3 regions of the Streptomyces sp. AM6-12 genome follow, and region 3 is predicted to be linked to each of the others. Evidence: riboswitches for the same ligand, from Rfam matches in the RefSeq annotation. Region 3 holds a riboswitch; each other region holds the start of a gene.
The links. A riboswitch is a leader RNA that binds a small molecule or an ion and turns the genes downstream of it on or off. The one in region 3 is predicted to bind thiamine pyrophosphate.

Region 1 (7,423 bases), 1.6 Mb from region 3:
CGTCTCGGAGGAGCTCTCCTTCCGCATTCCGGTGGAGTTGCGCTACGAGACCGGCGATCCCTACGCCGTGCGGCTCACCTTCCATCTGCCCGGCGATGCCCCGGTCACCTGGGTCTTCGGCCGGGAACTGCTGATCGACGGCGTCGGGCGTCCGTGCGGGGAAGGGGATGTGCGGATCTCCCCGGTCGAGACCGAGGTGCTGGGCGAGGTACTGATCCGGCTTCAGGTCGGCGGCGACCAGGCCCTGTTCCGCTCGTCGGCGTCGCCGCTCGTGGCCTTCCTCGACCGCACGGACAAGCTGGTCCCGCTCGGGCAGGAGGGCGCGCTCGCCGACTTCGACACGCATCTGGACGAGGCGCTGGACCGCATTCTGGCCGAGGAGCAGAGCGCGGGCTGAGACACCGCGGGACGGAGCGCGGACGCTCCGCTCGGCGGTACGGGGCTTTGCAGGAACGCTTCTTCAGAAATTTCCACACCCTGTTGGATGGAGCCGGCCAGGCTGGGCCGACCAGGGCAGGCCGGGCAGCCCGCCCCGCCCCGCCTCACCGCTTCCGGCGCCGACCCCGGCCGCCGCGAGCCGGCAGGGCCCGGGTACCGGTGGAGGTCTCCGGTTCCGGGGCGCTGCGATCGGCCGCTACCACCAGGGCGGCGAGCGCGGTGGTGACCGGGACCGAGGCGACCAGGCCGATGGAGCCCACCAGGGTGCGCACGATCTCCTCGGCCACCAGCTCGCTGTTGGCCACCGTCCCCACGCTGCTCTGCGCGATCGAGAACAGCAGCAGCAACGGCAGTGCGGCGCCCGCATAGGCGAGCACAAGGGTGTTGACGACGGACGCGATGTGGTCGCGGCCGATGCGGATGGCGGCCCGGTACAGACCGCGCGGGCCCATCGTGGGGTTGGCCTCGTGCAGCTCCCATACGGCGGAGGTCTGGGTGACCGTCACATCGTCCAGGACGCCGAGCGATCCGATGATGACACCGGCCAGCAGCAGACCGCTCATATCGATCTTCGGGTACAGCCCGTGGATCAGACCGGTGCTGTCGTCGGTGTTGCCGGTCAGGGCGGCCCAGCCGATGAACACCGAGCCGAGCAGACCGATCAGGGTCAGCGAGATCAGCGTGCCGAGCACCGCCACCGACGTACGCGCCGACAGGCCGTGGCACATGTACAGGGCGATCAGCATGATGGCGCTCGACCCGATCACCGCCACCAGCAGGGGGTTGGAGCCCTGGAGGATCGCGGGCAGGATGAACTGGTTCAGCACTAGGAAGCTCACCGCCAGCGCCACGAGGGCCATGACACCGCGCAGCCGGCCCACCACCACGACGGCGAGCGCGAAGACGCCCGCGAGCAGCGCCATGGGGAACTTGCGGTTCACATCGGCGACCGAGTACTGGAGGTCCTTGGGGGCGGTGGGCTCGTAGGCGGCGATGACCTGCTCGCCCTGGTGCAGCTGCCGGGGCTGGTCGGGCTGCACGATCTCGGTGAACGTACGGCCCTTGTCCTTGCCGGTGTCGACCCGGACCGTCGCCTTCTTGCAGGACCCGCCGGACTGCTGACCCGCCGAAACGCCGCCGGAGGCATCACCGCTCGGCGCCCCGCCGCCCGCGCTCCCCGGCGCGCAGCTCACCTCGACCACACGGATGACGGTGGCCTGTTGGGTCTGCCGGTCGAAGCCGACGCCGCTGTGCTTGTGCGAGGGGGCGCCACCGGGCCAGAGCACCACCAGACCGACCACGACCGCCGCGGTGAACGGGACGAGGATCGCCGCGATCACCTTGCGCAGATGCCGGGACACGGGCGCGGCGGGCCCATGGCTGTGACCGTGCCCGTGCCCGCGACCGGCGCTGTGCCCCTGCCTCTGATCCTGTCCGTGCCCCCGACCGTGCCCGTGCCCCTGTTCCTGTCCGTGTCCCTGTCTGCGGGCCGGAGCCGGGCTCTGGGCCGGGGCTCGCGCGTGGCCGTGGTCGTGGCGGTGGCCCTGGCTCAAGGGCTCCGAGCCGTCGGGCCGGCGCGGGCCGGGCGGCTGGTACGGGTCCTGGTCCATCCGGGTCATCGCCAGATCATCGCAAGAAGCGGGGAGGGCCCACTGTTCATCGCGTCACGGATGACGCTAGCGTGGAGACACCTTTGCACACGCGGGAGCTCGGAGCACCGGGCTGAGAGGGCGCTGACCTCCGTAGAGCGATGTTTCACGTGGAACATACGAGTTCCCCGAGAGACCTCGGACGACGGAAACCGCTGCGTCGACCGCCGAACCTGTTACCGGGTAATGCCGGCGTAGGGAGTAGGTCTCATGACCAACAAGGACGCACGCACGCCTGCCTCCGCCCAGGACGACATGTCCTCGGAGGCCGGGAAGTCCATCGGCTGGCACAAGGCGTACGTCGAGGGCTCACGCCCCGACCTGCGCGTGCCGGTCCGTCAGGTGCACCTCACCAACGGGCAGTCGGTCACGCTGTACGACACGTCGGGCCCGTACACCGATCAGCTCGTCGACACCGACGTCCGCCGGGGGCTGGCGCCGCTGCGGGAGAACTGGATCATCGCCCGTGGCGACACCGAGGAGTACGCGGGCCGTCCCGTCCGTCCCGAGGACGACGGGATCAAGCACACCTCGCCGCGCGGCGGGCTGCGGAACCTGGACGCGGTCTTTCCGGGCCGTCCGCGCCAGCCGCGCCGGGGCCGTGGCGGACAGGCGGTGACGCAGCTCGCGTACGCGCGCCGGGGCGAGATCACGCCGGAGATGGAGTTCGTGGCCCTTCGGGAGAACGTCTCCCCCGACGTGGTGCGCGAGGAGATCGCGGCGGGCCGGGCGGTGCTGCCGGCCAACGTCAACCACCCGGAGATCGAGCCGATGATCATCGGCAAGCGGTTCCTGGTGAAGGTGAACGCCAACATCGGGAACTCCGCGGTGACCTCGTCCATCGAGGAGGAGGTGGAGAAGATGACCTGGGCGACCCGCTGGGGTGCCGACACGGTCATGGACCTCTCCACCGGCCGCAACATCCACACCACCCGCGAGTGGGTGCTGCGCAACTCCCCCGTCCCCATCGGCACGGTGCCGCTGTACCAGGCGCTGGAGAAGGTCGACGGCAGGGCCGAGGAGCTGACCTGGGAGATCTACAAGGACACCGTCATCGAGCAGGCCGAGCAGGGCGTGGACTACATGACCGTCCACGCGGGCGTACGGCTGCCGTTCGTGCCGCTCACGGCCAACCGCAAGACCGGCATCGTCTCGCGGGGCGGCTCCATCATGGCCGCGTGGTGCCTGGCGCACCACAAGGAGTCGTTCCTGTACGAGAACTTCGAGGAGCTGTGCGAGATCCTCGCCGCCTACGACGTCACGTACTCGCTGGGCGACGGGCTGCGGCCCGGCTCCATCGCGGACGCCAATGACGAGGCCCAGTTCGCGGAGCTGCGCACGCTCGGAGAACTCGGCCGGATCGCCCGGCGGCTGAACGTGCAGACGATGATCGAGGGCCCCGGGCATGTCCCGATGCACAAGATCAAGGAGAACATCGACCTCCAGCAGGAGATCTGCGACGAGGCCCCGTTCTACACGCTCGGTCCGCTGACCACGGACATCGCACCGGCGTACGACCACATCACCTCCGGCATCGGCGCCGCGATGATCGCCTGGTGGGGCACGGCGATGCTCTGCTACGTCACGCCGAAGGAGCACCTGGGCCTGCCCAACCGGGACGACGTCAAGACCGGGGTCATCACCTACAAGATCGCCGCCCACGCGGCCGACCTCGCCAAGGGGCATCCGGGGGCGCAGGACTGGGACGACGCGCTGTCGGACGCGCGCTTCGAGTTCCGCTGGGAGGACCAGTTCAACCTGGCCCTCGACCCGGACACGGCCCGCGACTTCCACGACGAGACCCTTCCGGCCGAACCCGCCAAGACGGCCCACTTCTGCTCCATGTGCGGCCCGAAGTTCTGCAGCATGAAGATCTCGCAGGACATCCGCCGCGAACACGGTGGCAATCGGACCGAGATCGAGGAGGGCATGGCCCAGAAGTCGAGGGAGTTCGCCGAGGCGGGGAACCGGGTGTATCTGCCGGTCGCGGACTGACGAGGGCATGGGCGCCGCTCCGGCCGGGCCACCGGTTCCGGAGCGGCGCCTCGTCGGGCCGCAGGCCGCCGCCCGGCCGGATCAGTCCGGCTGGCGTTCCGGGTCGGCGTGGTCGGAGCCGGAGTAGTGGGGGTGGTCGGCGAGTGCCTCCTGGAGGAAGGGGATGATGCCGCGTTCCAGGAGGGCGGTTTCCCAGGCGGTTCTGGCTCTGGCGACCTCGGCGGCGGCGGCGTCGCGGGCCCGGGATTCGGGGGAGGAGCCGTTGCGCAGGGCGGTGAGGAGGAGCCCTGCGGCGGCGACGAGGATCGCGGCCACGGTCAGGGCCCCGAACACCCAGCCGGCGGTGAGCATGGTGCCGGCGAAGGACTGCCCGGGGGCCAGGGTTCTCAGGATGTAGCCGATGAGCAGGAATATCACCGCCGCGGTCGCGGACAGGAGCGGCGCCAGGACGGCGACGACCGCGACCGCGCCCGCGCCGTGCGCGGCGGCGAGGTCCGCCGCGGCCGGGTCCGGCTCGGCGGGCGCGGCACCGGCCGCACTCGGGGCCTGCTCGGGGTGGCGCAGTTCGTCGCGTATCCGTACATAGCGCTGGTACTCGGTGGCCGCGGCCGCCGTGATGAGCGCGGAGGCGGCGATGGCCATGGTGCGCAGTTGCGCGGGGTTGAGCCGCTGTCCCACGGCGGCCAGTTCCGGTCGGTGTGGTGCGGAGCGCAGAACCTCGTCGAGGAGCCGCTCGAACTCCCGGCGGTCCTCGCTCCGCAGGTGCTGCGGAAGGCTGTTCATGTGCATCCCCCGATGCTCCGTAGGGCTTGGGGCTCGCGCAGCGGCGAGCCGTCGGGCAGAGACGGAGGGGAGCCTGCTACGGATAAGCCGATGGTAGAGCCGTGACGGCGCGTGGTGACAGGGGATTGCCGGAAATTGCGTCCCGGCCTGCGCGTACTCCGGTATGGCGGGGCCGCTCAGGCGAAGGATCAGTGAACCAGCGGGAGTTGCCTCACCAGCAACTTTCCGGCCATGGTCACCCCGCCGTCCATGGCGATGGCGAGCCCGTCGGCGTAGACATGCGGACCCTCGACCACCGGGTCGTCGCTCTCCTCGCCGTCCTCGGAGCCCACTTCGCCCAGCAGGTAGGGGATGGGGCTGTGGCCGTGCACGATCCGGGTGCCGCCGTAGGTGTCCAGCAGGGAGCGCACGGCGTCGGCACCGCCCTCGTCGCGGAAGGAGAAGCGCTTGGTGAACTTGCGGAACAGGTCCCAGCACTCGTCCGCGTCATTGCGGGTGAGCCGCTCGCGGACAGTGTCGTTGACGGCCTCGATCGAGTCGCCGTAGTCGAGGTAGGCGGTGGTGTCGGAGTGCACCAGCAGATAGCCGTCGACCTCCTCCAGCGCGTCGAGGCGGGCCATCCACTGGAGATGGTGGTCCTGGAGACGGTCCATGTCGGTCTTCTGGCCGCCGTTGAGCAGCCAGGCCGCCTGGAAGGTGGCGGTGCCCGCACCGGAGTTGACGGGCGTGTCGCCGAATCGCTTGGCACCGAGCAGCAGCAGTTCGTGGTTGCCCATGAGGGCCTTGCAGTAGCCGCCGGCCGCGGCCGCCTCGGCGGACAGCCGCATCACCAGGTCGATGACGCCGATGCCGTCCGGGCCGCGGTCGGTGAAGTCGCCGAGGAACCACAGCCGGGTGGTGCCGGCGCACCACTGGCCCGCCTCGTCGATCAGCCCCTGTTCCCGCAGGGCGGCCATCAGTTCGTCGAGGTAGCCGTGCACATCACCGACGACGTAGAGCGGTCCGGGGCCGGCCGCGGGGCCCGCGGCCGGGGCGGCGGGTGCCGTGCCGACGGGGACCTGGAGCGTGTCGCCGCGGTGGACGACGGGTAGATCGCGCTGGGTGGGTGTGTACCCGTCGGGGTACGACTCCTCGGCGGGCGGCGCGGTCTCGTCCTGCTGGGCGTGGGGGACGTACGCACCGGTCTCGTGGACGTACGCGGGCACCCGGAAGTCGCGTAGCGTCGCCGTCCGCTCCACCTCGGGTCCCTGACCGGCCCCCTGAGTCATCAGACCCCTCCACCATCGCGCCGCATCTGCACCGCTTCGGACTGCCTGGTCGCAGCGGTCCGCGGTGTCGTGGGCCCATCATAGGAATGCGCGTCGCGCCATGTGATGACCCAGGGGTGGTGAATCGGAACAAGACTCCGCTTCGCCGTGGTTTTCGTCCCGTTTGTGCAGGTGTTCGCCGACGGTCGGGGACCGCCGACCCGGTGCGGCCCGCGCGGCGTCACCGCCGAACGGGCTCCGCGCCGCCACCGCCCGGCCCGCGCCCTACGTGTCGTCCGGGGTCCGGGGCGGGCTGACCGTCGTGCGCGGGGGCCGCCGCTGGGAGGAGGTGCGCACGATCAGTTCGGTCGGTATCACCTGCTCGACCGGCTGCTCCGACTCCACGCCCTCGATGGCGTCGATGAGCAGCTGGACGACGGCCGTGCCGATGCGGCGCGGCTTGAGGGAGAGCGTGGTGACAGGCGGCTCGGTGCTGGCGTACACGGTGGACTCGCTGCAACACACCAGCAGCAGGTCGTCCGGGACGCGCAGCCCGTAGCGGCGGGCGGCGGCGAGCAGATCGGTGCCGTTGGGGTCGAACAGTCCGTAGACCGCGTCGGGCCGGTCGGGGCGGGCGAGCAGCCGGTCGGCGGCGACGGCGCCCGCGCACGGGTCGTGGGCCGGATAGGACTCGTAGACCGGGTCCTGGCCGACCCGTTCGCACCAGTGCAGATAGGCCGTGGTCGACAGATGGGTGTACGTGTCGGTCGAGGTGCCCGTGAGCAGGCCGATGCGGCGGGCGCCGGCGGCGGCGAGGTGGTCGAGGATGCCGAGGACGGCGGCCTCGTGGTCGTTGTCCACCCAGGCGGTGACCGGGAGCGCGCCGGCCGGGCGGCCGTCGGAGACGACGGGCAGGCCCTGGCGGACGAGTTCGCTCACCACCGGGTCCTGGTCGGAGGGGTCGATGACGACGGTGCCGTCGAGGGCGACGTTGGACCACACGTCGTGGCGGGAGGTCGCGGGGAGGATGACCAGGGCGTAGCCCCGTGCCAGCGCGGCCGAGGTGGCGGCCCGCGCCATCTCGGCGAAGTACGCGAACTCCGTGAAGGTGAAAGGTTCATCCCCGTACGTGGTCACGGTCAGGCCGATCAGCCCCGACTTGCCGGTACGGAGGGTGCGGGCGGCGGCTGAGGGGCGGTACCCCAGCCGGTCGGCGACCTCGCGGACATGGCGGCGGGTGGCGTCCGGGAGCCGGCCCTTGCCGTTGAGGGCGTCGGAGACGGTCGTGATGGAGACCCCGGCGGCGGCGGC
Region 2 (7,423 bases), 3.3 Mb from region 3:
CTGACCCGCTGAACGCCCGGCCGCCCGCTCCGCCGGGCCTCCCCGCGCCCCGGATGCAGGCCACTCCAAGGGGCGCGGGGAACCGCGCGATCAACCGGCGAGCGGCCGTACCCGGCACTCGGGACGTACCCCCACGGCGCTCAGCCGAAGTTCGTGTTCTCCAGCCAGAACTCCAGCACCGCACGCTCACCCACGACGTCGAGACCCGGAGTGTCCAGCGGCAGCCGGCGGTAGAAGGCGAGCAGCACGGACGTGAGCGGCCCCCGCAACGCGACCGTCGCCTTCTCGTGACCGCGCCGCCAGCTCACACCGTCCTCGCCCATCTCGACCAGCCACTCGGCGTTCAGCTCCGGCCCGGCGTCGGTGGCGTGCAGATGGATGCTCCGGCCGGGCGCGCGCAGTTCGGCGGCCCACTCCCGCGCGCCGGTGCGCTGCACCCACTGCACCAGTTCCAGCCACTCGTCCAGCGCGTCGGCGGCGATGTCGGCCGCGACGTCGTACGGCGCCCCGGTGGTGAGCGCCGCGTCGGCGCGGTGGACGGTGATCTCATGGGTCATCCGGCGCGCCCAGAAGCCGCTGGTGGCGGGGCCGGTCCAGCTCCACACCCTGGCCTCGGGGCCCGCCTCGCGCAGCGCGCCGACGAGCAGCTCGCCGGTGTCCGCCAGCCACGCGTCCAGCGCCGCCGCATCGCCCCGCGCCTCGGGGCCGCCGCCGAGCGGGACCCGGTCCGTCGGGATCATCTCCTGCGCCCGCTCCCGCACCACCGTGCCGGACCAGCGCAGGGCGCCACCCATATGCCGTACGAGCTGTTCCAGCGACCACTCCGGGCAGGTCGGCACGGTGGCCGACAGATCCGCGCCGGAGGTGATCAGTTCCCTCAACTGCCCCACCTGAAGGGCGATTTCATCGCAGTAGCGGTCGTGCGCGAGGTAGGTCATGGGCCCACCCTAGGCGGCCGGTGATCAGTCGAGCACGACGATTTCGGCCGCGTCGAACTCCGCGCCCACCGTGTCGCCCGTCTCCGGTGCGTCCCGCAGCGCGCAGGCCGCTTCCAGCCGGGGGCCGTCCTCCGGCTGGAGGTGGACGGCGACATGGGTGCCCTTGAAGGTGCGGGCGGCGACGGTGCAGGTCAGCCCGGTGCCGACGGGAACGAGCCGTACGCCGGCGGGCCGGACCAGCAGCGTCCGGGGGCCCTGCGGGGCGTCCTTTGGCACCGGCAGCTTGCCCCAGGGGCCCTCGGCGACCGCGCCCGCGACCGTCGCCGGGACCACGTTCTCGAAGCCGAGGAAGCGGGCCACGAACGCGTCGGCGGGGCGCCGCCAGACGTCGAGTGGCGTGCCGGACTGGGCGATCCGGCCGTCCCGCATCACCACCACCCGGTCGGCCAGCGCGAACGCCTCGCCCTGGTCGTGGGTGACGGCGAGCACGGTCGTGCCCAACCGCCCGAAGAGTTCGCGGAGTTCGACCACGAGGCGTTCGCGCAGGGAGCGGTCGAGCTGGCCGAGGGGTTCGTCCAGCATCAGCAGCCGGGGCCGGGGAGCGAGCGCGCGGGCGAGGGCGACGCGCTGCTGCTCGCCGCCGGACAGCCCGGCCACCGCCCGGCGGGCGGCGCCCGGCAGTCCGACCAGTTCCAGCAACTCGCCCACCCGTGCGTCCCGTTCGCCCTTCGGCACGCCGTGCATCCGCAGCCCGAACGCCACGTTGGCGCCCACGTCGCGCTGCGGAAAGAGCTGGTGGTCCTGGAACATCAGGCCGACCCCGCGCCGGTGCGCGGGCACCCCGCCCTGGTCCCGTCCGGCGAGCGCGATCCGCCCGGCGTCCAGGGGCTGGAGCCCGGCGACGGCGCGCAGCAGGGTGGACTTGCCGCTGCCGCTGGGCCCGAGGACGCAGACCACCTCGTGCTCGGCGACCTCCAGACCCACCGCGTCCAGCACGGGCCGCCCGCCGAAGCGCACGGTCGCGCCCTCGATGCTCAGCATCAGAACTCCCCGGTCCGGTCGGTGCGCAGCCGCTCCAAGAGGAGCAGGGCGGCGGCGCACACCACCATCAGAATGGTCGAAAGGGCCATCGCCTGGCCGTAGTTGAGGTCGCCGGGGCGGCTGAGCAGCCGGGCCACGGCGACCGGCAGGGTCGGGTTGTCGGGCCGCGCGATGAACACGGTCGCGCCGAACTCGCCCAGCGAGACGGCGAACGCGAAACCGGCCGCGACCAGCAACGCCCGCCGCACCAGCGGCAGATCGATCTCCCGCCACACCCGCCAGGGCGAGGCCCCGAGCACGGCCGCCGCCTCCCGCAGCCGGGCGTCCACCGCGCGCAGCACCGGCAGCATGGTGCGCACCACGAAGGGGGCGCCGACCAGGGCCTGCGCGAGCGGAACCAGGATCCAGGACTGGCGCAGGTCCAGCGGCGGTTTGTCGAGGGCGATCAGGAAGCCGAAGCCGACGGTCACGGCGGACACGCCGAGCGGCAGCATCAGCAGCGCGTCGAAGCCCCGTACCAGCCGGCCCGCGTCGCGGCGGGCCAGCGCGGCGGCGGCGAGAGAGCCGATCAGCACGGCGATGGCGGTGGCCGCGACGGCGTACTGGAGCGAGGTCCACACCGCGTGCACCGGCGCCACCAGGAACGTACCGCCGTCGGTGCGGGTCAGCGCCCGGTAGTAGCCGAAGCCGGGGGCGTCCAGGGAGCGGCGGACGAGGACGGCGAGCGGCAGCACCAGGAGCAGCGCGACGCCGGCGAGGACGCCCGCGAGCAGCGCCCACTGCCCCGCGCCGCGCGGCCGCCGGGCGGTGGTGCCGGGGTCGACCAGGCGCAGGGCGGTCTCCCGGCGGCGTACCGTCCAGGCGTGGACGCCGAGGACGGCGCCGACGGCGGCGAACTGGACGAGGGTCAGGACGGCGGCCGTGCCCAGGTCGAAGATCTCGGAGGTCTGCCGGTAGATCTCCACTTCGAGGGTGGAGAAGGTGGGGCCGCCGAGGATCTGGACCACGCCGAAGGAGGTGAAGGTGAACAGGAACACCATCAGCGCGGCGGCGGCCACGGCGGGCGCGAGGGCGGGCAGGGTCACCTTGCGCCACGCGGCGAACGGGGAGGCGCCGAGCATCCGCGCGGCCTCCTCCTGACGCGGGTCGAGCTGGGCCCACAGCCCGCCCACGGTCCGTACGACGACGGCGTAGTTGAAGAAGACGTGCGCGAGCAGGATCGCCCACACGGTGGTGTCCAGCCGTACGCCCCACAGCTGGTCGAGCAGTCCGCCGTGGCCGACGAGGGCGAGGAAGGCGCTGCCGGCGACGACGGTGGGCAGTACGAACGGGACGGTGACGACGGCCCGCAGCACCTGTTTGCCGGGGAAGTCGAGGCGGGCGAAGACGAACGCGGCGGGCAGCGCGAGCAGCAGGGTGAGCGCGGTGGAGGCGAGCGCCTGCCAGGTGGTGAACCACAGCACGTGCCGGATGTCCGGCCGGCCGACCACGTCCGCGATCCGCCCGAGGTGCCAGGCGCCGCCGGTCTTCAGGCCGCGCGCCACGATCGCGGCGACGGGCCAGGCGAAGAACACCGCGAAGAACGCGACGGGCAGGGCCATCAGCCCCAGCCGCGCCGCGCTCCCGCGCCAGGTCCGCCCGCGGGCGGTCACTTCAGTACGAGTGACGTCCACGTCTTGACCCACTGATCACGGTCGGCGGCGATCTTCTCGGGGGCCATGGTCTCGGGGTGCGGGGCCGGGGGACCGTACTTGGTGAAGTCGGCGGGCACCGCGGCCCCCGCGACGACCGGGTAGACGTACATGTTCAGCGGCATGTCCTGCTGGAACTCCCGGGAGACCAGGAAGTCGAGGAACGCCTTGGCGCCCTTGGGGTTCCGCGCGTTGCTGAGCAGCCCGGCGAACTCGATCTGGCGGAAGCAGGTGCCGGTCGCCACGCCGGTCGGGGCGGTGGCGGGGCGCTTCTTGGCGTAGATCACCTCGGCGGGCGGGGAGGAGGCGTACGACACGACGAGCGGCCGGTCGCCGCCGGCCTTCCTGCCACCGGAGGAGCCGGAGAACTCCTGGTCGTAGGCCTGCTCCCAGCCGTCGACGACCTTGACGCCGTTGGCCTTGAGCTTCTTCCAGTAGTCCTGCCAGCCGTTGTCGCCGAACCGCGCGGCGCTGCCGAGCAGGAAGCCGAGGCCGGGCGAGGCGGTGGCCGGGTTCTCGGTGACGAGGAGGTTCTTGTACTGGGGCTTGACGAGGTCGGCGTACGACTGCGGCGGCGTCAGGTGGTGCTTGCCGAAGTACGCCTTGTCGTAGTTGACGCAGATGTCGCCGTAGTCGACGGGGGTGACGCGGTGCTTGCCGTCGAGCTGGTACCGGGCGCCGACCTTGTCCAGGCCCTTGGCGGTGTACGGCTGGAACAGGCCGTTGTCGAGGGCGCGGGAGAGAAGGGTGTTGTCGACGCCGAAGAGGACGTCGCCCTGGGGGTCGTCCTTGGTCAGGATGGCCTTGTTGACGGCCTGTCCGGCGTCGCCGTCCTTGAGGACGCGGACCTGGTACCCGGACCGCTTCTCGAAGTCCGCGAGGACGCTCTTGGAGACGGCCCACGAGTCATGGCTGACGAGGGTGACGGTCTTGGCGTCCGCCTTGCTCTGGCCCTGGGTCGTGCCGCACGCGGACAGCGCGAGCAGGCCGAGCCCGACCGCCGCGGCCACGCAGGTCTTGTTGTGCACTTGGTTGTCCTCCTGGGGTTGGCCAGGAAGAACGCGGCCCTGCCCGGAAGACCCGGACAGGGCGCAACAGCTTGAGTAGTGACCGAACTTCCTACCCAGAATGACCTGGGCGAGGTTCAGAGGGTCTGCGGCCTGGTGCCGCACTCTCAGCGCTGTGGCGCTCCCCTGTCGGAATATGAAGATGTCGAGACTGCTTCTTCGGCTTCTTCGACTGCTTCAATGGTGAAGAAGCGTTGGAACGGGCTCAGACTACCGCTCGGTGGCGGCGAGCTGACCACAGGCTCCGTCGATCTCCTGGCCACGGGTGTCCCGGATCGTCACCGGCACACCGTGCGCGGCGATCGCGTCCACGAACGCCTTCTCGTCCTCGGGCCGCGAGGCCGTCCACTTGGAGCCCGGAGTCGGGTTCAGCGGGATGAGGTTGACGTGCACGGGCCGGCCCTTGAGCAGCCGGCCGAGGCGGTCGCCGCGCCACGCCTGGTCGTTGATGTCGCGGATGAGCGCGTACTCGATCGACAGCCGGCGCCCGCTCTTCTCGGCGTACTCGAACCCGGCGTCCAGCACCTCGCGCACCTTCCACCGTGTGTTCACGGGGACGAGGGTGTCGCGCAGTTCGTCGTCGGGGGCGTGCAGGGAGATCGCCAACCGGCACTTGAAGCCCTCGTCGGCGAACCGGTGGATGGCCGGCACCAGGCCGACGGTGGAGACGGTGATGCCGCGCTGGGACAGGCCGAGGCCGTCCGGCGCCGGGTCGGTGAGCGCGCGGATGGCGCCGACGACGCGGTTGTAGTTGGCGAGCGGCTCGCCCATGCCCATGAACACGATGTTGGACAGCCGCGCCGGGCCGCCCGGCACCTCGCCGTCGCGCAGCGCCCGCATGCCGTCCACGATCTGGTGGACGATCTCCGCGGTGGACAGATTGCGGTCCAGGCCCGCCTGCCCGGTCGCGCAGAACGGGCAGTTCATGCCGCAGCCCGCCTGCGAGCTGATGCACATGGTGACCCGGTCCGGGTACCGCATCAGCACGGACTCCACGAGGGTCCCGTCGAACAGCTTCCACAGCGTCTTGCGGGTGGTGCCCTCGTCGGTCGACAGATGCCGGACGACCGTCATCAGCTCCGGGAACAGCGCCTCGCGCAGCTTCTGCCGGGAGCCGGCCGGGATGTCGGTCCACTGCTCGGGGTCGTGCGCGTACCGAGCGAAGTAGTGCTGCGAGAGCTGCTTGGCACGGAACGGCTTCTCACCGATCCCGGCCACCGCTTCCTTGCGCTCCGCGGGCGAGAGATCGGCGAGATGCCGCGGCGGCTTCTTGGCTCCGCGCGGCGCGACAAAGGTGAGTTCTCCGGGCTTGGGCATGGTGGTACCAGTGTCGCAGATCCAATCGGGTGACCTGCGGCCGCAGCTTGTGGTGCTCGTCGCGGGCGGGCCGGGCCGTTCGGCTGGGGGCCGGTCGGTGTGGGTGGTTCACATCGGCGTCGGTTTGATCATGGCGAAGGGGGCGCCCTGGGGGTCGGCGACCACCGTCATCCGGCCGGCCATCATGTCGAAGGGCGGGGCGAGGACCGTGCCGCCGCTTCTGACCAGGGCGTCCACGGTGGAGTCGACGTCGTCGACCGCGAAGTAGGCCAGCCAGTGGGCGGGGGTGCCGGGCGGGTCGCCGGCGAGCTGGGTGACGCCGCCGACCGCGCGGCCGCCGACCATCAGCGCCCAGTAGGCGTCCGCGCCCTCCATGGGCTCGATCTCGATGCCGAACGCCTCGCCGTAGAAGGCGGTGGCGCCGGGTACGTCGCTGGTGTGCAGCTCGTTCCAGGTCAGCGCGCCGGCCTCGTTGACGACTTGGGCGCCGTGGAAGTCGCCGGGCTGCCAGGCGCCGAAGACCGCGCCCTGCGGGTCGGCGGCGATCAGCATCCGGCCCAGGCTGCCGACGTCCATCGCCGGGACGAGCAGGGTGCCGCCCGCGGAGACGATCGCGTCCTGGGTGGCCTGGGCGTCGGTGGTGGCCAGGTAGCTGGTCCAGACGGTCGGCGGCGGTTCCGGCATGTCCTGGGGCTTCGGGCCGAGGCCCGCCACGGGCTTGCCGTGCAGCTCGCAGACCGTGTACCCGCCGAACTCGGCCGGTCCCGGCTGCCCCTGCCAGCCGAGCAGGTCGCGGTAGAAGTCCAGCGCGGCCTGCTGGTCCGAGGCCATCAGGTCGACCCAGCACGGGGTACCGGTCGCGTACGGGGTGGTGACGTCGGGCATCTCTCGCTCTCCCTACCAGGGGACCAGGGGGCCACGGGACCAAGGACCAGGGTGGCCACGCCACGGGTCGTTCTTTGTCACCATCGTGTGGCCAAACGTGATCGCCCGCCCGTCGGAGCAAAGCGGCGCCGGCGAGGGGCCGGACGAGCGGGCGGTCGTACGACGACGGGCCCCCGCCCTGTTCCCAGGGTGGGGGCCCGTACGGCCGCGACGACGCGCGGCAGGAGGTTTCGTCAGGCGGAGCCGACGAAGACCACCAGCAGGAGCCAGACCACCGGCGCCGTCGGCAGCAGGGAGTCCAGGCGGTCCATGATGCCGCCGTGGCCCGGCAGCAGGGTGCCCATGTCCTTGATGCCCAGATCGCGCTTGATCATGGATTCGCCGAGGTCGCCCAGGGTGGCGCTGGCCGCGACCGCGAGGCCCAGCAGCAGGCCCTGCCACCAGTGGCCGCCGTCGATCAGGAACTGCATGCACAGCGCGCCCG
Region 3 (7,423 bases):
CGTCGGGCACGTCGACCGGGCTGCCCTTGCTGACGGTCAGCGCGATCGCGGAGCCCGCGTGCCGCTCGGTGCCCGCGGCGGGGGTCGTGGAGATGACGGCGCCCTGGTCGATGTCGTCGCTGAAGCTGCGGGTGACCATGCCCGGTTCGAGGCCGGCCGCCTTCAGCTTCTGCCGGGCCTTGGCGAGCGGCAGGTTGGCCAGGTCCGGCACCTTGACCGTCTCCGGGCCGAGCGAGACGGTCAGCGTCACCGCGTCGTGGTCCCGGATCCGGGCTCCGGCCGCGGGATCGGTGCTGATCACGGTGCCGCGCTCGACGGTGTCGTCGTAGGCCCGCTTCACCTTCCCGACCTCCAGACCGGCGTCCTTGAGCCGGTCCCGCGCCTGCGCCTCCGTCTTCGTCAGCAGCGGGGGGACCTTGGTGAACTGGCCGGAGCTGATGTACCAGATCCCGGTGCCGGCGCCGAGCACCAGGAGCACGGCGACGGCGAGGGTGAGCACGAGCCGCCGGGACCGGCGCGGGGCCGGTACGGGCGCGGCCTGGAAACGGGTGGTGCGGCTGACGCCGTCGCCGCCGTCCCCGTCGACGGAGAGCGGCGCGGGCACGGTCAGCGCGCGCGGGATCACGCTCGTACGGTTCTCCGCGTTCTCGTGCTCCACCGTCCTCGCCTGCGGCGGCACGGTGTCCAGCTGCTCCTCGGTCAGCGCGGCGCGGGCCTCGCGGGCCTCGGCGAGCAGCGCGACCGCGTCGTACGGGCGCAGCTCGGGGGTGCGGGCGGTGGCCGAGGCGACCAGCTCGTCCAGTCGCGGCGCGAGCCCCGGCACCAGTGCGGAGGGCGGCGGGACGTCCTCGTTGATGTGCCGGTAGAGCACCTGCGCGGGGGAGTCGCCGGAGTGCGGCTTGGCGCCGGTCAGCATCTCGTACAGGACGACACCGCAGGCGTACACGTCGACGCGGGGGTCGGCGGTGCCCTGATCGATCTGCTCGGGGGCGAGGTAGGCGACGGTGCCGAGCACGGAGCCGGTCGTACTGGTCACGGTGTCGACGGAGCGGACCAGGCCGAAGTCGGCGACCTTGACCCGGCCGTCGTCGCCTATCAGCACGTTCTCGGGCTTCATGTCCCGGTGCACGAAACCGGCCCGGTGGGCGGCGCCGAGCGCGGCGAGCACCGGCTCCAGGATGTCCAGCGCGGCACGCGGTCGCAGGGCGCCGCGCTCGCGCAGCACGTCACGGAGGGTGCAGCCGGCGACGTACTCCATCGCCATGTACACGTACGACCCGTCGGTGCCCTGGTCGTAGACCTGCACCACGTTCGGGTGGTCGAGCCGGGCCGCGGACTTGGCCTCGCGGATGAACCGCTCCACGAAGACGCCGTCCGCCGCCAGCGCGGGATGCATCACCTTCAGCGCGAGCACCCGGTCCAGGCGCGTGTCCAGCGCCCGGTACACGGTCGCCATCCCGCCGGCCGCGATCCGCGCGTCCACGCGATACCGACCGTCGAGCACGTGCCCGACGAGGGCGTCCTGAAGGGTCATGTCCACACGGCGAGTCTACGAGCCCCCGACCCCACCCCCGCCCCGCCGCCCTCTCCCACCTGCCCACTGAAGCCCACCTGTGACGCTTCTTACGCAGGCACGCCACATTCCACCGGAGCCTGCGGCCGCCCGACCCCCCCGGAATCCACCCCGCGACCGAACAGCCACCGACGTCGACCGCCCCCCAACGGGGCGCCATCGCCGTCGGCGGCGGTCCGTCCAGCCCTCGGAGGTCAGAACGCCGGGCGCTCGGGGTCCAACGCGGCCAGACCCTCCGTAGGAGACGACGCCTCGGCCCAGTACCGCCGAGGTATCCGCCCCGCCAGCCGCGCCAGCCGCCCCCCGGTCACCGCGTGCCGCATCGCCGCCGCCATCACCTCCGGCTCCCGTGCCCGCGTCACCGCCGACGCCAGCATCACCCCCGCACACCCCAGCTCCATCGCCAGCGCCACATCCGACGCCGTCCCCGCCCCCGCGTCCAGGATCACCGGCACCCCCGCCCGCTCCACGATCAGCTGGAAGTTGTGCGGGTTGCGGATCCCGAGCCCCGACCCGATCGGCGACCCCAGCGGCATCACCGCCGCACACCCCACGTCCTCCAGCTTCCGCGCGAGCACGGGATCGTCGTTGGTGTACGGCAGCACCGTGAACCCGTCGTCCACCAGCGTCTCCGCCGCCTCCAGCAGCTCCACCGGATCCGGCAGCAGCGTCCGCTCGTCGGCGATGACCTCCAGCTTCACCAGCGACGTGCCGAGCGCCTCCCGCGCGAGCCGCGCCGTGAGCACGGCCTCCCCGGCGGTGAAGCACCCCGCCGTGTTCGGCAGCACCCGGATGCCGAGCTTGTCCAGCACGGACAGTACCGAGCCGTGCACGGACGGATCGACCCGCCGCATCGCGACCGTCGTCAGCTCCGTCCCGGACGCCACCAGCGCCCGCTCCAGCACGTCGAGGCTGGGCGCCCCGCCCGTCCCCATGATCAACCGCGACCCGAAGGCCGCATCCCCGATGACAAGGCGATCGTCGGTCACCGCTCAGCCCCCCTGCACCGCGGTCAGCACCTCGACCCGGTCGCCCTCGGCGAGCGCCGTCCCGGCCCACCGCGTGCGCGGTACGACGGTCTCGTTGACGGCGGCCGCCACCCCGGCGGGGGCCCGCACGAGGGACCGTACGACCGCGTCGAGCGCGGTCCCCGGCGCGACCTGACGCCGCTGCCCGTTGACGGAGATGGTGATGGTGGACGACACGGCGCTCATGCGGTCTGCTCCAGCTGCTGCGTGCGCGGGGCGGCGAAGCGCTCCGGCGTGAACGGACGGGCTTCCTCGGGCAGCGGGCCGCCGGCCAGCAACTGCCCCATCACATCCCCGGTGACGGGCGTGAGCAGCACCCCGTTGCGATGGTGCCCGGTGGCCAGCAGCAGCCCGGCGAGGCCGGACGGCCCGAGCAGCGGCGCGTTGTCCGGGGAGCCGGGCCGCAGCCCCGCCCGCGTCTCGGTGAGCGGCAGCTCGGTGATGCCCGGCACCAGCTCGTGCGCGTCGCGCAGCAGCTCGTACACCCCGCCCGCGGTGACCGTCGTGTCCCAGCCCTGTTCCTCGCTGGTGGCGCCGACGACCAGCTCGCCGTTCTCCCGCGGCACCAGGTACAGCTGCCCGCCCCGGACCACGGCCTGCACCGTGCGGCTGAGGAAGGGCGCGTACCGCTTCGGCACCGCGAGACGCAGCACCTGCCCCTTCACCGGCCGCACCGGCGGCAGCACCTCCCGCGGCACCCCCGCGAGTCGCCCGCTGAGGCTGCCGCCCGCGAGCACCACCTGCCCGGCGGTGAGCGCCGTACCGTCCGCCGTGGTCACCCCGACGGCCCGGTCCCGTACGACGTCCAGCCGCTCGGCCCACACCCGGTGGAACACCACCCCGGCCCGCTCGCACGCGGTCACCAGCGCCGCGGCCAGCCGGCGCGGATCGATCTGGTGGTCGCCGTCGACCCGCAGCCCGCCGCGCACGCCCGGCGCCAGCATCGGCTCCAGGCGGCGGCACTCCTGCCCCGGCAGCCACTGCGCGTCGAGGCCGCAGCGCTGCTGGAGGGCGTGCAGTTCCCGCAGATGGGCACGGTCGTCGGCGTCCAGCGCGACCGCGAGGGTGCCGCAGCGCCGGTAGCCGAGGTCCCGGCCGCTCGCCTCGGTCAGCTCGGCCACGAAGCCGGGGTAGCGGCGCGCCGACTCCAGATTGAGGGCGAGCAGCGTCTCCTCGCCGTAGTGCAGTTCGGTGACCGCGGCCAGCATCCCGGCCGCGACCTGCGCGGCCCCGCCGCCGGGCACCGGGTCCACCACGGCCGTGGCGAGCCCGCGGCACGCCGCGCGCCAGGCCGTCACCAGGCCGATGATCCCGCCCCCGACGACGAGGACGTCGGAGGTTCCCGAGGTATCGGGCGTACGTGTGGACATGGGCGTCCAGCCCCTCCCTTCGCCGGCATGACCCGGATCAGGTTCGTACGGTCGGAGGCCGCCAGCCTCCCTCTCAGCCCGGTGCGTCCGGGCTCCCGCGAGTGCTTGTACGGTGGCCACCCTAGCCCGCCCCCCTCGTCACCCGTAAGGGAGCCCTCGCCCATGGCCCCGTCGCTCGACGGCCTGATCCTCGCCCCCGTCGCCGACCAGTCCGCAGGTCAGGTGGGTACCCGCACCCGCTTCGCCTACCACGAGCGGGACGGTGCGGTCTGGGCCGAGTACCGGGGCGGCGACATCGTCCACGGCCATCTGGTCGGCACCCGCGCGGGCGACCGGCTGGACTTCCGGTACGTGCAGCTGCGCACCGACGGCAGCACGGCCTCGGGCCATTGCGTCTCCACGGTCGTGGAGCTGCCCGACGGCCGGGTGCGCCTGGAGGAGACCTGGGAGTGGGAGTCCGGACCGGGCTCCGGCACGAGCGTCGTGGAACAGCTCACCGCGCACGCCCGCTGACTGACTGATCGTCATCTGTCTATGGTGATCGGGTGAGCGAGCAGACAGCCCGGCAGGGCACGGCAGGGACGCGGCGCGTGGTCGTCGTGGGCGCGGGCATGGCCGGGGTGCAGACCGCGGTCGCGCTGCGGGAACGGGGTTTCACGGGCGAGGTGACCGTCATCGGCGCCGAACCGCACCAGCCGTACGACCGGCCGCCGCTGTCCAAGGCCGTGCTGCTCGGCAAGGCCGAGGGCTCCGCGTTCGACCTCGACTTCGACGCGCTCGGCGTCGGCCTCCGGCTCGGCTGCGAGGTCCTCGGCGCCCGCCCCGCCGACCGTGAACTGGACACCGAGGCGGGCCCGGTGGCGTACGACGTGCTGGTGCTGGCCACCGGCGCCGAGCCGGTCACCCTGCCCGGCAGCGAGGGCGTCCCCGGCGTGCATCTGCTGCGCACCCTGGACGACGCCGAACGGCTGCGGCCCGTGCTCGCCCGGCAGCACGACATCGTGGTGGTCGGCGCCGGCTGGATCGGCGCCGAGTTCGCCACGGCCGCCCGCGAGGCCGGTTGCGCGGTGACCGTCGTCGAGGCCGCCGACCGGCCGCTCGCCGAGGTGCTGCCCGCCGAGGTCGCCGCCCCCATGGCCGGCTGGTACGCCGACAGCGGGGCCGAACTGCGCACCGGCGCACGGGTGGAGCGCGTCGAGCCCGGCGCGGTGGTGCTCGCCGACGGCACCCGGCTGCCCGCGGGCGCGGTCGTCGTCGGCATCGGCGCCCGCCCCGCCACCGGCTGGCTGGCCGGCTCGGGCATCGAGCTGGGCGCGTTCGGCGAGGTCGTCACCGACGCCCGGCTGCGCGCTTCCGCGCCCGATGTGTACGCCGTCGGCGACTGCGCGTCCTTCCCCTCGGCCCGCTACGGCGAACGCCTCCTCGTGCACCACTGGGACAACGCCCTCCAGGGCCCGCGCACCGTCGCCGCCGGCATCCTCGGCGAGAGCGCCGTCTACGACCCGGTGCCGTACTTCTGGTCCGAGCAGTTCGGCCGCTTCGTGCAGTACGCGGGGCACCATGCCACCGCCGACCATCTGGTCTGGCGCGGCGATCCCGCGGGTCCCGCCTGGACGGTGTGCTGGCTGCGCGAGGGGCGCCTGGTCGCCCTGCTGGCGGTGGGCCGCCCGCGCGACCTCGCCCAGGGCCGCAAGCTGATCGAGGCCGGCCGCCTCCTGGACGCCCGGGCACTGGCGGACCCGAGCCGGCCGCTGAAGGACGCCACGGCCGACTGAGCCCCCACCAGGCCTCCGGCGCAAAGCGCCGGACCCGGCCGAGCGCCTACCCTGTACCCGTGACCGAGATTGACACGAAGATCGACGCTCTCGTCCCCGCCTGGCTCACCCTCCCCGACATCGCCGAACAGCTCGGCGTCGAGGTGACGCGGGTGCGGCAGCTGGTCAAGGACGGCCAGCTCATCGCCGTACGCCGGGGTGAGAACCGCGCGCTGCACGTCCCCGCCGCCTTCATCGACGGGGACAAGGTCGTCAAGGGCCTGTCCGGGACCCTGACGCTCCTGCGGGACGACGGCTTCACGGTCGAAGAGATGATCGAATGGCTTTTCACCCCCGACCCGACCCTGCCCGGCACCCCGGCGCAGGCTCTCAGTGAGAACCGCGGCACGGAGGTGAAGCGCCGCGCCCAGGCGCTCGCCGTCTGAGCCCGACCATGTGAAGGCCGTCCGAGCCCGACCGCGTGAGGGCCGTCCGAGCCCGATCGTCTGCGGGCCGTCCCTGCCCGATCGCCTCAGGGCCGTCCCAGCCCGACCGCCGAGGGATGGCGTACGACGCCCCGCGCGCCGTACGCCACCGCCCGCCCAGCACCGCACACCGACTCCGGGGGACCCACGCATGCCCGACACCGCCCGCGCCGAGCTCGCCGACGCCCGGCTCTACCTGTGCACGGACGCCCGCAGGCGCCAGGGCGACCTGCCCGAGTTCCTGGACGCGGTGCTGGCCGGCGGTGTCGACATCGTGCAGTTGCGCGACAAGGGCATGGAGGCCGCCGAGGAACTGGCCTGCCTGGAGGTCTTCGCCGAGGCCTGCGCCCGGCACGGCCGGCTCCTCGCGGTCAACGACCGGGCCGACGTCGCCCACGCCGCCGGCGCCGATGTGCTCCACCTCGGCCAGGGCGACCTGCCGGTCCCCGCGGCCCGCGCGATCCTCGGCGACGACGTGCTGATCGGCCGCTCCACCCACACCGAGGACGAGGCCGCCGCGGCCGCCGTCCAGGAGGGCGTGGACTACTTCTGCACCGGGCCCTGCTGGCCCACCCCCACCAAGCCGGGCCGCCCCGCACCGGGCCTGGACCTGGTCCGGTACACGGCCGCGCTCGGCACCGAGCGCCCCTGGTTCGCCATCGGCGGCATCGATCTCGGCAATCTGGACGAGGTCCTGGCGGCCGGGGCCCGCCGGGTGGTCGTGGTGCGCGCGCTCACCGAGGCGGACGATCCGGGCGCCGCGGCGGCCGAGTTCGCCCGGCGGCTGCGGAAGGCCTGAGGGGCCAGGCCTCGGGGCTCCGTCCCAAGGGGTGGACGGCAAGCCGACAATTCCGGCAAATTCCCGGAGCGCGGTTGGGGGACCGGCGTCCCCTGGCTAACCTGCGGGTATGGCCCTCGGAACCGCATCCACCAGGACTGATCGCGCGCGCACCGTGCGTGACATGCTCGCCGGCGGCAAGACCACGTACTCCTTCGAGTTCTCGGCGCCGAAGACCCCCAAGGGCGAGCGGAGCCTGTGGACCGCGCTGCGCAGGGTCGAGGCGGTCGCCCCCGACTTCGTCTCGGTGACCTACGGCGCCGGCGGCTCGACCCGCGCGGGCACCGTCCGGGAGACGCAGCAGATCGTCGCCGACACCACGCTCACCCCGGTCGCCCACCTCACCGCGGTCGACCACTCCATCGCCGAACTGCG

Region 1: linked by a shared signal. The riboswitch ahead of thiC (phosphomethylpyrimidine synthase ThiC) and the one ahead of thiO (glycine oxidase ThiO) in region 3 are both predicted to bind thiamine pyrophosphate.
Region 2: linked by a shared signal. The riboswitch ahead of ACE4Q9_RS09350 (thiamine ABC transporter substrate binding subunit) and the one ahead of thiO (glycine oxidase ThiO) in region 3 are both predicted to bind thiamine pyrophosphate.

Annotation. Positions count from the first base shown of each region.
Region 1 is NZ_JBIQWN010000001.1:3,775,314-3,782,736, forward strand. It holds gene ACE4Q9_RS17040 (SsgA family sporulation/cell division regulator) at 1-397, shown strand, start outside; gene ACE4Q9_RS17045 (YibE/F family protein) at 543-2,057, opposite strand; TPP riboswitch at 2,130-2,305, shown strand; gene thiC (phosphomethylpyrimidine synthase ThiC) at 2,298-4,082, shown strand; gene ACE4Q9_RS17055 (hypothetical protein) at 4,164-4,865, opposite strand; gene ACE4Q9_RS17060 (metallophosphoesterase) at 5,054-6,133, opposite strand; gene ACE4Q9_RS17065 (LacI family DNA-binding transcriptional regulator) at 6,398-7,423, opposite strand, start outside.
Region 2 is NZ_JBIQWN010000001.1:2,113,211-2,120,633, forward strand. It holds gene ACE4Q9_RS09330 (hypothetical protein) at 1-12, shown strand, start outside; gene ACE4Q9_RS09335 (maleylpyruvate isomerase family mycothiol-dependent enzyme) at 141-938, opposite strand; gene ACE4Q9_RS09340 (ABC transporter ATP-binding protein) at 963-1,979, opposite strand; gene ACE4Q9_RS09345 (ABC transporter permease) at 1,979-3,580, opposite strand; gene ACE4Q9_RS09350 (thiamine ABC transporter substrate binding subunit) at 3,628-4,698, opposite strand; TPP riboswitch at 4,769-4,875, opposite strand; gene rlmN (23S rRNA (adenine(2503)-C(2))-methyltransferase RlmN) at 4,948-6,054, opposite strand; gene ACE4Q9_RS09360 (VOC family protein) at 6,163-6,939, opposite strand; gene ACE4Q9_RS09365 (phosphatidate cytidylyltransferase) at 7,173-7,423, opposite strand, start outside.
Region 3 is NZ_JBIQWN010000001.1:5,374,378-5,381,800, forward strand. It holds gene pknB (Stk1 family PASTA domain-containing Ser/Thr kinase) at 1-1,540, opposite strand, end outside; gene ACE4Q9_RS24440 (thiazole synthase) at 1,768-2,562, opposite strand; gene thiS (sulfur carrier protein ThiS) at 2,566-2,787, opposite strand; gene thiO (glycine oxidase ThiO) at 2,784-3,971, opposite strand; TPP riboswitch at 3,969-4,080, opposite strand; gene ACE4Q9_RS24455 (hypothetical protein) at 4,134-4,484, shown strand; gene ACE4Q9_RS24460 (NAD(P)/FAD-dependent oxidoreductase) at 4,517-5,746, shown strand; gene ACE4Q9_RS24465 (Rv2175c family DNA-binding protein) at 5,806-6,171, shown strand; gene thiE (thiamine phosphate synthase) at 6,362-7,009, shown strand; gene metF (methylenetetrahydrofolate reductase [NAD(P)H]) at 7,119-7,423, shown strand, end outside.